Regions from separate parts of the Mesorhizobium sp. ISC15 genome, predicted to be linked through region 2. Evidence: riboswitches for the same ligand, from Rfam matches in the RefSeq annotation. Region 2 holds a riboswitch; the other holds the start of a gene.

Region 1 (6,811 bases), 1.7 Mb from region 2:
TTTTGGGCAACGCCGTGCACAGAAGCAAGGATTGAAGCGCGCCTCCCTTGGCACGCGAGCGCAATCCGGACGAAGAATTTCACCCGTGGCGCGGACATCGTCCGAGCTGCGCCAGGCAGAGCTTGCCGGACCGGCAGTCGGCCAAGGCAACTGAGAGAGGATACGTCATGCTGATTTCCCAGATCCTCGACGACGCGGAGACCATCCGCGTTGTTGCCCGCAACGGCGGCAAGACCAGGATCATCAACGGCGCCCGCAGCGTCTATTCGCTGGCGATGGAGGCCGCGCGCACCGGCACCGGGCTCGCCGCCCTCATCGAGCGCAAGGGGTTCGGTGAAGCGGTCGACCTCGATGCCGCCTACAAGAAGGGACGGCTGTTGTCGCCGATCAACCATCCGGATCCGGCGCATCTTCATCTCACCGGCACCGGGCTGACGCATCTCGGCTCCGCCGCGACCCGCGATGCCATGCACAAGAAGCTCAGCACCGGCGGCGAAGAGCAGCTCACCGATTCCATGAAGATGTTCCGCATGGGGTTGGAGGGCGGCAAGCCGACCAACGGCCAGACGGGCGTGCAGCCGGAATGGTTCTACAAGGGCAACGGCACCATGGCGGTGGCGCCCGGTGCGGCACTTCTGTCGCCCGCCTTCGCCCAGGATGCCGGCGAGGAGCCGGAAATCGCCGGCATTTATGTCATCGGCGACGACGGTGCCCCGTTCCGCGTCGGCTTCACGCTGTCAAACGAGTTTTCCGACCACGTCACCGAGCGTGTGAACTATCTTTTCCTTGCGCATTCCAAGCTGCGCAACGCCTCGTTCGGGCCGGAGATCCTGATCGGCGACCTGCCGTCCGACATCAGGGGTTCCTCACGCATTGTCCGCGACGGCAAGCTGCTGTGGGAAAAGCCGTTCCTGTCAGGCGAGGCGAACATGTCGCACACCATCGCCAATCTCGAACATCACCACTTCAAATATTCGGCTTTCCGCCAGCCGGGCGACGTTCATGTGCACATGTTCGGCACCGCGACGCTGTCCTTCGCCGACGGCGTCAGGACCGAGGCCGGCGACGTGTTCGAGATCGAGGCCAAGGATTTTGGCCTGCCGCTGCGCAACCCGCTTGAAATCGAGCAGCCGGTGAAGGTGTCGGTGAAGGCGCTTTAGCGGGATCTCCCCCCCTGTTTGGACCGGGGACATCGCGAACAAGTGTGCGAGGACATCGCGAACAGTTTCCCATCTTATCGTTGGCTTGCGTTGAGGTCGATGGTTTGGATTTTCTGATGACGGAAGTAGGCGTCGAAGACGCCGTCGGTTTCGGTAGGGCGGAAGGCGACGGCCTTGCCGGCAAACGCCTTGCAGATCTTGACGGCGTGTCCGAACAGCGAAGTTGTGCCCTTCTGCTGGATTCTGCGGACCTGGTCGCCGGGCGCGTATTCGAATGGCTGGACGGCATCGGCGAAGTCGCGCGCCGAAGCCCGATAGCGGTCGAGCGGCACAGCGTCCGCAATGGCCTGGTGCGGCCGCTCGGCGTTGTAGATGTGACGCCAGGCATCGAAGGCGCGCTGTGCCGCCTGCAGGCTGTCGAAGGGCGGCCCCTGCAGCGCCTCGGCCTTGAGCGTGCGGTGGAAGCGCTCCTCCTTGCCCAGCGTCTGTGGGTGGCAGGGTCTGGAATGGCCGATCGTTATGCCGTTCTCGATCAGCCAGACGCCGAGCATGGTGAAGTTGTTGCGGCCGCCGTCGCCCCAGGGCGGGCCGTTGTCGGTGGCGATGCGCCACGGCAGGCCGTAGCGCCGGAAGGCGGCGATCAGGCGGGTTTTGACAGTTTCGGTGGTTTGGTCGGGGCAAGCTTCCAGCACCAGCGAGAAGCGCGAATGATCGTCGAGCACGGTCAACGGGTGCAGCCGCCCGGCGCGCAACGGCACATGGCCCTTGAAGTCCATCTGCCACAGGTCGTTGGGAGCGGCGTGCTCGAAGCGGATGAACGCTTTGGCGCCGCCACCCAGCGCACCCAACTCGACGCCGTTGCGGCGCAGGATGCCAGTCACCGTCGAGGCGGCCGGATTGCCCAGCCCCTGGCGCGCCAGCACCCGGGCGATCTTGCGCCCGCCCCAGGCCGGATGCGTCGTGCGCACCGAAAGCGCTGCCGCCTCGATCTCGTGTGCGCTGCGCGTCGGGCTCGACTGCGGCCGGCGCGAACGCTCCAAAAGCCCGGCCTCGCCAATAGCCCGCCAACGCGCGAGCAACTTGTAAGCGCATGTCCGGCCGATCCCGAAGCGTCGGCACAACGCGCTCATATTCGCTCCTTCCGCCGCAGCCAGCCGCACAAACTCCAGCTTCCGTTTCAGCACGCTCGTGTCCTCGAATGGCATCTCGAACCCCCCAGCGCAAAGCGCGCCAAACTGTTCGCGATGTCCTCGCACACCTGTTCGCGATGTCCCCGGTCCAAACACCCCCTTGAGGGGGAGATGTCGCCGAAGGCGACAGAGGGGGTCGTCTCGCGTAGAGCGCCAGCCCCCTGCGTCTGCGATAAAGAGCCGAGCCCGGCCGGACCGACCCCCTCTGGCCTGCCGGCCATCTCCCCCTCAAGGGGGGAGATTGGCAGTTCCTACCTCAGTAAATATCGAAGTCGAAATATTTGGCCTGGATCTTCTTGTAGGTGCCGTCGGCGACGATTGCATCGATCGCGGCGTTGAGCTTTTCGCGCAGCGCATTGTCTTCCTGGCGCACGGCGATGCCCGCTTCCGTCTCAGTGCCCTTGACGTCGCCGACCATCTTGCAGCAGCCGTCGCTCGACTTCTTCATCCAGTCCATCAGCACGAACTTGTCTGAAAGGACGGCATCGAGGCGGCCGTTCATCAGGTCGGTAACCGCCTCCTCCTGGGTCGGATAGAGCTTCGCCTCGGCACCGGCCTTGCCATAGACATCCTGGGCATAGTCGGCCTGGGTGGTCGAAGCCTGGGCGCCGACCGTCTTGCCGGCGAGTGCGGCGGGTTCGGTCGAGGCAATATCGCTGTCTTTCAAGGCCACCAGCGAAAGCGGCGTCGTATAGTATTTGTTGGTGAAGGAGACCTGCTTCTTGCGCTCTTCGGTGATGCTCATGGACGCGACGATGGCGTCGAACTTTCTGGCCTGGAGCGCCGGAATCATGCCGTCCCAGTCCTGCGTGACAAGTTCGCATTCGACCTTCATCTGAGCGCAAAGCGCCTCGGCGATGTCGATATCGAAGCCGACGAGCTTGCCATCCGCGGTGATGGTGTTGAACGGCGGATAGGCGCCTTCGGTGGCGATCTTCAATTTTTCCTGTGCTTGCGCCGAAAAGGACCCGGCTGATATCACCAGCATGGCGGCTGTTGCTGCCGATGCGATCCATCTTGAAATCTGCATTTTTTTGTTCCCTTGGTTCAGAGCCACCCTGACGGCTGGGCACAGCCAAGCACGACGCGCAGGGTTCAGGCAAGCGCGGTCTGATCGTGATGGGCGATCAGCGCGCGGCGCGGAAATGCTTGGACAGTTTCAGGCCCTGTGCCTGATAGTTCGAGCCGAGATCTGTGCCGTAGAGCGCCTGCGGCCGCTTCAGCATGTGCTCGTAGACCAGCCGTCCGACGATCTGACCGTGGTCGAGGATGAACGGCACTTCGTGGCTGCGCACTTCGAGCACCGCCCTGCTGCCGGTGCCGCCGGCCGCCGAATGGCCAAAGCCCGGATCGAAGAAACCGGCATAGTGGACACGGAATTCGCCGACCAGCGGATCGAAGGGCGTCATCTCGGCGGCGTAGAGCGGCGGCACATGCACCGCCTCCTGGCTGACGAGGATATAGAATTCGTCCGGATCGAGCACCAATTCGCCGGCACCGCTCTTGTAGAGCGGCTCCCAGAAGTCGACAACATCCTGTGCGGCGCGCTTGTCGACATCGACCAGGCCGGTGTGGTGCTTGCCGCGGTAACCGACCAGGCCATCCTTATCGCCATCGAGATCGATCGACAGCGCGATGCCGCCGCCGGAAATGTTCGGTGGCTCGGTGGCGACGAGCGTCTCGGCGCGGTGCAAGTCGTTGAGCTCGCTTTCAGACAAAAGCGCATTGCCGGTGCGGAACCTGATCTGCGACAGCCGCGAGCCGGTGCGGACGACGATCGGAAAGGTGCGCGGGCTGACTTCCAGATAGAGCGGGCCGTTGTAACCGGCAGCGATCTTGTCGAACTCGTGGCCGCGATCGGTCATCACGCGGGTGAAGATGTCGAGCCGTCCGGTCGAGCTCTTCGGGTTGGCCGAGGCCGAAATGTTTGCCGGAAGCGCCAGGCTCTCCAGCAGCGGCACGATATAGACGCAGCCCGTCTCCAGCACCGCGCCGTCGGCGAGATTGATTTCGTGCAGCTTCAGGCGGTCGAGTTTTTCGTCGACCCTATGGTTCGGGCCGGGCAGGAAGGAGGCGCGCACCCGCCAGGCCTTGTCGCCAAGCCTGAGGTCGAGACTGGCCGGCTGGATCTGGTCGGCATCGAGCGCGCGTAGCGACGTCAGCGCGCCCGACTGGAACAGCGCGGAAATATCCTGATCGGGAAGAATGCCTGTCTGCCGCAAAGTCTGGCTCCGCTCGAAGGCCGGGCAACGTATCGTTTGCCGCAGGTTCTTGCCGCGGAACCTGCTGGTACAAACCTCTTAATCATGCCGGCAATTGACGCAAGCGCGGCGCGGGTCTAAAGGGTCGTTATCCCGTGGTGATTTGGCCGGTCGGCTTGCAGCCACGTTAAACAAGTCGCTAAAGGACCGTCGGGCCGCAAGGCCGTATGGACCGGTTGCGACTTTCGCGACCGGTTTTTTTGTGTCTGGAACAAAAGTGATGACAAGCAAGAAGCGCAACTGGAAACCTCAGACAGCACTCGTGCATAGCGGGACCTTGCGTTCCGGCTTCGGCGAGACCTCCGAGGCGATGTACCTCACCCAGGGCTATGTCTACGACACCGCGCAGGCGGCGGAAGCGCGCTTCAAGGGCGAGGAACCGGGCTTCATCTATTCGCGCTATGCCAACCCGACGGTCGACATGTTCGAGAAGCGCATGTGCGCACTGGAAGGTGCCGAAGATGCACGCGCCACAGCATCCGGCATGGCGGCGGTCACCGCAGCACTTTTGTGCAGCGCCAAGGCCGGCGATCATATCGTGGCGGCGCGCGCGCTGTTTGGCTCCTGCCGCTGGGTGGTCGAGACGCTGGCGCCGAAATACGGCATCGAGGCGACGCTGGTCGACGGCACCGAAATCGCCAATTGGGAAAAGGCGGTCAGGCCGAACACCAAGCTGTTCTTTCTTGAAAGCCCAACCAATCCGACGCTGGAAGTCGTCGACATCGCAGCCGTTGCCTCGCTTGCCAATTCGATCGGCGCGCGGCTGATCGTCGACAATGTCTTTGCCACGCCGTTGCAGCAGAAGCCCTTGCAGCTCGGCGCCCATATCGTCGTCTATTCGGCGACCAAGCACATCGACGGCCAGGGCCGCTGCCTCGGCGGCGTCATCCTGTCGGACAAGAAGTGGATCGATGAGAACCTGCACGACTATTTCCGCCACACCGGTCCGAGCCTGTCGCCCTTCAACGCCTGGACGCTGCTGAAGGGCCTGGAGACGCTGCCGCTGCGCGTGCGCCAGCAGACGGAAAGTGCCGGCCGGATCGCAGATTTCCTTGCCGAGCGATCAGAGATTGCCCGTGTCATCTATCCGGGCCGCGCCGACCACCCGCAGGCGGCGATCGTCAAAAAGCAGATGTCGGGCGGCTCGACGCTGATCTGCCTCGACGTCAAGGGCGGCAAGCAGGCGGCCTTCGCCTTCCAGAACGCGCTCGATATCGTGCTGATCTCCAACAATCTCGGCGACGCCAAGAGCCTGATCACTCACCCGGCGACGACGACGCACAAGAATCTGAGCGACGAGGCGCGCGCCGAACTCGGCATCGGGCCAGGCACGCTCAGGCTGTCTGTCGGCCTGGAGGACGCCGACGACCTGCTCGAAGACATCGAGCAGGCATTGAAAGCCGCCAGATAGGGATACGCACTGGAGCGGCTTTGCTCGCATCGTCAAAAGCAGGCGCTGTCAGGCGCCCGACGGGGTCTCTTCCAATTCCGCAGCGGCGCTGGTGTGGATGGTCATCGTGTTGCCGCGCCAGTCGACGGCACCGCTGAGCCAGCCGCGCGCCCAAATGGCGGGAAGCATCACGTCCCGCGCAACCATCGCCGGGATCATGCGCAGCGACAGGTGCCAGCCCTCAGCCGAGGCGAGAGCGCATTCCGGCAAATACGCGACTACCAGCACGGCGATGGCGGTTGCCGACAGGCTGAAGCCGGCGCTGGCCGCCGCAATCAGCGCAAGCGCCAGCGGCATCGCCGCGCCGATCAGTATCTCGGGCGCGAAGAACAGGGGGAAGGTGACGCGGCGCAGGCGTGCCCAGCGGGCCTGGCGCGACCAGATTTCGCCGAGAGTGCGCAAACCGAGCGGCTGCTCAAAGGGCGAGGCGACGAGATTGACGCGCAGTCCGAGCCCGTTGACCAGCTTGGTCGCGGCGGCGTCCTCGGCGATCTCGGCGGCAAGCGCACGGATGCCGCCATTGGCGTCGAGCATGGGCTTGTCCCACAACATGCTCTTGCCCTGGGCAAAACCGAGGCCGATCGCCTCGCCGGCATATTGCCAGCGCGCCTGTAGCGTGTTGAGGAATGCGCATTCGACCTCCGCCCAGAACCCGTCCGGCCGCGAGCCGATCGGCGTCGAGCAGACAAGGCCGGTGTCGGGCCGCCACGTCGCCATCAGATGCTGGACATAGTCCCTCGGCATCAGGAC
Region 2 (6,811 bases):
GTTCTTGAGGTCGTAATATCGACCGCCTGGGCAAGCGGTGAAGATCAGGTCGGCAACCCGTTCCAACTGCGGCGCTTCAATTGTGATACTGCTACGCAGCGAGGCGGCGTCCTCATCTCGCCCGCCGTGGGAGATGACAACCTGCGGTCTTGCAAGACCAGCTGAGGAAACCACGGCGATTTCTCGAGCCAAGGCAGTCAACCCAACGCCGATCTCGTCCCAGTCGATCGACTTGGCGTTATCCATTTCCACAACGAGTGAATAGGTTGGCTGTCCTTCAACCATCTTTGCACCAAAAATTTACCAGAGGCCAAGCGACTATAGTCGTCGCGGCCCGCGAAGATACTGGTTCCGGTTAGTTATGCAAAGGCACGCCTGCTGATCAAGAAACACCGCAGTCCTCGGAGCGACCTGAGTTCTTGTCCATGTCTTAGCCCGTCGGTAAATCGGCTTGCAAACAGCCTTCGGCACTTCAACCGTCAGAGGGGCCGACGAAGGGGCGAACAACAGCTATCGCTTCAGCAAGAATACCGCTTGCTGGCCAAAGAAATTCCAGAACCACCATGGCATCGAGAGTCCGATTTTCTGACCATTGGCGTCGAGCGCCGTTGCCTTTTCCACCGTTGCGCCGAGCTCATCGCAGAGATTGACGAAGTCTCGGATGGTGCAGAAATGGATGTTGGGGGTGTCGTACCAGGAGTATGGCAGGTCCTTGGTCACCGGCATCCGCCCGTCGAGGAACAGCGAAAGGCGCACCCGCCAGTGGCCGAAATTGGGGAAGGAGACGATGGCGTGCTTGCCGATCCTGAGCAATTCGTCGAGCACCAGCTTCGGGTTGCGGGTTGCCTGCAAGGTCTGCGACAGGACGACGAAATCAAAACCCTTGTCGGGATAGAATTTGAGGTCCTTATCGGCGTCGCCCTGGATGACGGACAGGCCGCGCGCCACGCATTCGTTGACGCCGCGTTGCGACAGTTCCATCCCGCGGCCGTCGACCTGCTTCGTCGCCTGCAGCAATTCGAGCAGCAGACCATCACCGGAGCCGACGTCTAGCACCCGCGCCTGCGCCGGGATGAGACCGGCGACGACTTCGAGGTCGACGCGCTGGGCGTGGTTGACACTCATGATCGTGCCTTTTGGTTAGCGCATGATCCTGATCCGAAAAGTCTGCAACTTTTCGGGGTCATGCGCGAATGCCTCGAGCATGATGCCGATCCGGAAGGCCTGCAATCTTCAGAGGTCATGCGCTGAGCCCCCTGGCGCGGGCCGCCGAGGCGATGAAGCCGTTGATGGCGGCAAACAGCTCCGGCTCGTCGAGCAGGAAGGCGTCGTGGCCGCGGTCGGTCTCGATCTCGACAAAGGACACCGAGGCGCCGGCCGCGTTCAGCGCGTGAACGACCGAGCGGCTCTCCTCAGTCGGGAACAGCCAGTCGCTGGTGAAGGAGACCAGGCAGAAACGGGTCTTGGTGCCGGCAAAGGCGTCGGCCAGCCGGCCGCCATGGTCGGCGGCGAGGTCGAAATAGTCCATCGCCCGGGTCATGTAGAGATAGGAGTTGGCGTCGAAGCGGTCGACGAAGGTCATGCCTTGATGGCGCAGATAGCTCTCGATCTGGAAGTCGGCGTCGAAACCGAAGGTGAGCGCTTTACGATCCTGCAGGTTGCGGCCGAATTTCCGGTGCAGGGCGGCCTCCGACAGATAGGTGATGTGAGCGGCCATGCGCGCCACAGCCAGTCCCTTTTCCGGGCGCTTGCCCTGTTCGAAATATTTGCCGCCATGCCACTCCGGGTCGGCCATCACCGCCTGCCGGCCGACCTCGTGGAAGGCGATGTTCTGCGAGGAATGGCGCGCGCCGGTGGCGATCGGCAGTGCCGAGAAAACGCGCTCCGGGTAGCTCGACGCCCATTGCAGCACCTGCATGCCGCCCATCGAGCCGCCGAGCACCGAGAACAGTTTTTCGATCCCGAAATGGTCGACCAGCATCAACTGCGCCCGCACCATGTCGCGGATGGTGATGATCGGCAGGTCGAGCCCGTAGGGTTTGCCGGTGGCGGGATTGGTCGAGGCGGGGCCGGTGGAGCCGAGGCAGCCGCCGATGACGTTTGAGCAGATGACGAAGAAGCGGCTGGTGTCGATGATCTTGCCGGGGCCGATCAGCACCTCCCACCAGCCCGGCTTGCCGGTCACCGGATTGGTGCTGGCGACATGCTGGTCGCCGGTCAGCGCATGGCAGACGAGGATGGCGTTGGAGCGGGCGTCGTTGAGCGTGCCGTAGGTCTTGTAGGCAATCTGGAACGGTGACAGCAGCGTGCCGGCGTCGAGCTTGAGCGGCTTCTCGGCACCGAAACGCAACACCGGGCTCGACGGCTCGTCGGCCTCGTTGTTGGTTCTTTTAGTGCGCAGCGCGACCATCGCATCCTCTTACATCAACCCATCGCGCTTTTCCGAAAATCGATACCGATTTTCGGGTCGATGCGATTGTCCGGCCGGCTACGGACAACAAAAAAACCGGCATCGCCTTCGCAAAGCCGGTTACAGGATGCAAACGGCCCTTTAGCGAGTTGTTTAACGTGGCTGCAAGCCGACCGGCCAAATCACCACGGGATTTCGCCTTGCTTCTAGGACCGGCGCGCCTCGGCGTCAACGGCCAGTCGCTCACCCATGCCAGTCGTTCACCCATGATAGCCGCCTCTCGACATTCCAGGCCACGGCTTGTATTTCCGCTGCGGCTTCCCCAGGCGGAAGCGTTCTCGACGGATTTTTGCAATATGAAGCAGGCATCGGATCAGGCACGTCCAACGCCCCGCGCGGGGATCATGGACATCGAAGCCTATGTGCCGGGCAAAAGCACGGCGCCGGCCGGCGTTGCCAAGGTCCATAAATTGTCGTCAAACGAGAACCCGCTCGGCCCCTCGCCGAAGGCGATAGAAGCCGCGCGTGACGTCGCAGCCAAACTCGACATGTATCCCGATGGCACCGCCAGGCGCCTGCGGGAGGCGATCGCCGAGGTGCATGGCCTCAACCCTGCGAACATCGTCTGTTCCAACGGTTCCGATGAGATTCTGGGCCTGCTTGCGCAGACCTACCTCGCGCCCGGCGATGAAGCTGTCATCACCGAACACGCCTTCATGGTCTACAAGATCTACATCCAGTCGGCAGGTGCTGTCCCGGTGTCGGTCCAGGAAACCAATGAGCGCGCCGACGTCGATGCGATCCTCGCTGCGGTGACGCCGCGCACCAGGATCATCTTCCTCGCCAATCCCAACAACCCGACCGGCACCTATTTGCCGTTCCAGGAGGTGCGCCGCCTGCATGCCGGCCTGCCTCGAAACGTGCTTCTGGTGCTGGATGGCGCCTATGCCGAATATGTCCGCCGCAACGACTATGAAGCCGGCGTCGAACTGGTGGCTGGCGCGGAAAACGTGGTCATGACCCGCACCTTCTCAAAGCTCGGCCTCGGCGGCGCGCGGATTGGCTGGATGTACGCGCCGATGCATATCATCGACGCGATCAACCGCGTGCGGGGTCCCTTCAACGTCAACGCGACGGCGATCGAGGCCGGCATTGCAGCGATCCGCGATCGTGCCCATGTCGAGCGCAGCGTGGCGCATAACGAGACCTGGCTGTCATGGGTGAGCGAGGAATTGACCAAGCTCGGGCTGCGGGTGACGCCGAGCGTCGGCAATTTCGTCCTCATCCATTTTCCCGAGGACAAAAAACATTCGGCGGCAGCTGCGGACGAATACCTCTCCGCGCGCGGCTACATTTTGCGGCGCGTTTCCGGCTACGGCTTCCCGAATGCACTGCGCATGAGCATCGGCACCGAAGAGGCCAATCGCGGCGTTGTCGCCGCGCTCACGACATTTCTGAAAAGCTGAGACAATGACATCACCGATGTTCGAAAAGATCGCGCTGGTCGGCATCGGCCTGATCGGCTCGTCGCTGGCCCGCGTCATCCACCGCGAAGGTCTTGCCCGCCACGTCGCCATCTCGACACGCAGCGAAACAACGCTGGCGCGGGCAAGCGAGCTCGGTCTCGGCTCCTCCTACACGATGGATGCGAAAGAGGCGGTCCGCGATGCCGACCTGGTTATCGTTTCGGTGCCGGTCGGCTCTTCGGGCGAGGTTGCCGCCGAAATCGCACCCGGGTTGAAGTCAGGCGCCATCCTCACCGATGTCGGCTCGACCAAGGCATCGGTCATTGCGCAGATGCAACCGCATGTGCCTGATGGCGTGCATTTCATCCCCGGCCATCCGTTGGCCGGCACTGAAAAATCGGGCCCGGACGCCGGCTTTGCCGAACTGTTCGAAAACCGCTGGTGCATCTTCACGCCGTTGCCCGGCACGGATCCCGAGGCGCTGGAAAGACTCTCGGAATTCTGGCGCCGCTGCGGCTCCAACATCGACACGATGGATCCCCAGCATCACGACATGACACTGGCCATCGTCTCGCATCTGCCGCACATCATCGCCTACAACATTGTCGGCACCGCCGACGACCTGGAGTCGGTGACGAAATCCGAGGTCATCAAATATTCAGCCTCCGGCTTTCGCGACTTCACGCGCCTTGCCGCTTCCGACCCGACCATGTGGCGGGATGTCTGCCTGCACAACAAGGATGCCATTCTCGAAATGCTGGCGCGGTTCTCGGAGGACCTCGCCTCGCTGCAGCGGGCGATCCGCTGGGGCGACGGCGAAAAGCTGTTCGACCTGTTCACCCGCACTCGCGCCGTCCGTCGCTCGATCATCGAGGCCGGCCAGGACATCGACGTACCGGACTTTGGCCGGCAGGCGGTCGAGCATCCAGCCAAACAGTAGCCTGTCTCGACCGCCAGGCCGTTAGTCCGCCGGCCAGTGAGCCGCCATCATCGCCAGTGTCTCGGGTCTGTCCGGCGCGCCCAACCTGCCGCCGAAGCGCTGGCATTTGAGCGCGGCGGCGGCGCTGGCAAACCGCAACGTCCGTTCGATCGGCATGGCCTCCGCCAGCCCGACGGCGAAGGCGCCGTGAAACACGTCGCCGGCGGCAAGCGTATCCACTGCCTTGATCCTTGGCGCCGCGACATGGCGCACGGACCCTACCGAGCGGTCGAACCACCAGCTTCCCGCAGCGCCGCCCGTCACCGCGACAAATGCATCGGTGCGTCTGGCCAGCGCTTCACAGGCCCTTTGCGGGCCTTGCTCCTCGCCGCAGAGGATGAACGCCGCCGGCTCCGATGCGACGATGTGCGAGGCCAGCGGAAACAGACGTTCCAATATGTCCCGTGGCGCGGTGTCGGCGTCCAGTATGGCCGGACGGCCGATTGCGCGCGCCGCCGCCAGGGCCAAAGCTGCTGCGCCCGGCCAGCGCACATCGACCAGGACGGCGTCGAATGCGGTGAGATCCTGGGTGGGGAGCGTCTCGGGGGCGGCCTGGGCGAGCCTGTCATAGAAAGGAACGATGATCCGCTCGCCATGCGTGTCGACCAAGATGGCCGACAGTGCCGACCGCGCGCCGATGACACGCCGGACAAAGCTGCAATCGACGCCCTCGGCCTCGATCCCGGCGACCAGCTGATCGCCGACAGGGTCGTCACCCGCGCTCGCCCACAGCGATACTTCCGCGCCGAGGCGACGTGCGGCGCACGCCGCGCTCGAAGCCATGCCCGAGGCGATCTGGACGCCGTCGGACGCGATGAACTTGCCCTGACGTGTCGGAAGCGTGTCGACGCGAAGGATCGTATCGAGCGTCAGCGCGCCAACACTTAGGAGCTTCACCGGGCTGTTCATCTGTCTTCCTGTTTGACCATGATCTTTTGCGAACTGTAGGTTCGCAATCATGGTCTAATCGACCGGCTTGATCCTGCCCAGCGGGATAAAGCCGAGCGAGGCCTTGCCCTTGACGATCTTGAGGGGCATCGACGGTTCGTTGCCAAGCAGCGCCAGACCGGCAAAGCCTGTTTTGATCTGGCTCTTCTGCTCGGGAATGGCGGTGCCGAGAATTGCCGCCACGGCTTTCGGGTCGCTAAGCCTAATCATCAGGTCGGCGTCGATCAGCCCATCGGCGCCGACAGACACCGGTCCGGAAACGGTGACGCGCGCGGTCCCCGACGACAGATCGAGCTTGCCGATATCGACCGCCTGGCCGCGCAGGCTCTTTGGCTGCGTCTTGATCAAAGCCACGCCGTTCTTCAGCGTCACGTCGCCGCTGCCGTCGAGCGGCGGCAACACGCGCCCATCGATCGCCCCTGAATCGATTTCGAGATCGGTAAAACTCCCGGCATAGTCGATGTCCTGACCGTTCGGACGCAATTGTCCGGCCGCTGTCCCGGCGCTGAACAGCTCGACCGGGTCAGTGCCATCAGCCGGATCGGTCTGGGCCGACAGGCCCTCGGCCTCCAGTGAAACGCGCCGGGGCAGCGGCCAGGACAGTTTCAGGTTCGCTCGCAGATTATCCCAGTCGATCCACAGCGGCGTCATTCCCGGCGCTGAGGTCCTGAGCGGCCCGCGCAAGTCGGCGCCAGGCGACAGGATTTGGGTGATGTGCGTAACCGCGTTGAGACTGCCGAGCGAGGCGGCGACGTTCCTGGTGTCGTCCTGATAAGCCAGACTGTCGCAGGAAATGGCGAAGCTCGAGGGATAGCCGCTAACCGTGAGATTGGCGCAGTCCGCCTCGATGCCATTGCCGTTGAGCTCGGTGACTGCTTTGGCGGCTGCGCTCTTGACCTTGTCTGCCAGGTAGAACCAGCCGGCGCTGTAGAGGCCGAACAGCACGACGATGAAAGCGCCAAGCCAGAAGAGGCGGCGGCGAAAATTCGGCGGGCGCTCGTCACTTGA

The links. Region 2 has a riboswitch for S-adenosylmethionine ahead of metX (homoserine O-acetyltransferase MetX). Riboswitches for the same ligand answer to the same signal wherever they lie in the genome.
Region 1: it holds a riboswitch for S-adenosylmethionine, as region 2 does, so the genes downstream of both, RPG13_RS10220 (O-succinylhomoserine sulfhydrylase) here and metX (homoserine O-acetyltransferase MetX) in region 2, are expected to answer to the same signal.

What each region holds. Positions count from the first base shown of each region.
Region 1 covers NZ_JAVSPX010000001.1:2,093,020-2,099,830, reverse strand. Annotated here, with positions in the region: gene araD1 (AraD1 family protein) at 168-1,160, shown strand; gene RPG13_RS10235 (IS481 family transposase) at 1,235-2,365, opposite strand; gene RPG13_RS10230 (ABC transporter substrate-binding protein) at 2,607-3,380, opposite strand; gene RPG13_RS10225 (2'-deoxycytidine 5'-triphosphate deaminase) at 3,478-4,572, opposite strand; SAM riboswitch at 4,697-4,774, shown strand; gene RPG13_RS10220 (O-succinylhomoserine sulfhydrylase) at 4,832-6,022, shown strand; gene RPG13_RS10215 (ceramide glucosyltransferase) at 6,071-6,811, opposite strand, start outside.
Region 2 covers NZ_JAVSPX010000001.1:441,691-448,501, reverse strand. Annotated here, with positions in the region: gene RPG13_RS02240 (glycosyltransferase) at 1-285, opposite strand, end outside; gene metW (methionine biosynthesis protein MetW) at 511-1,125, opposite strand; gene metX (homoserine O-acetyltransferase MetX) at 1,241-2,410, opposite strand; SAM riboswitch at 2,532-2,609, opposite strand; gene hisC (histidinol-phosphate transaminase) at 2,767-3,876, shown strand; gene RPG13_RS02220 (prephenate/arogenate dehydrogenase family protein) at 3,881-4,816, shown strand; gene RPG13_RS02215 (sugar kinase) at 4,838-5,764, opposite strand; gene RPG13_RS02210 (DUF2125 domain-containing protein) at 5,819-6,811, opposite strand, start outside.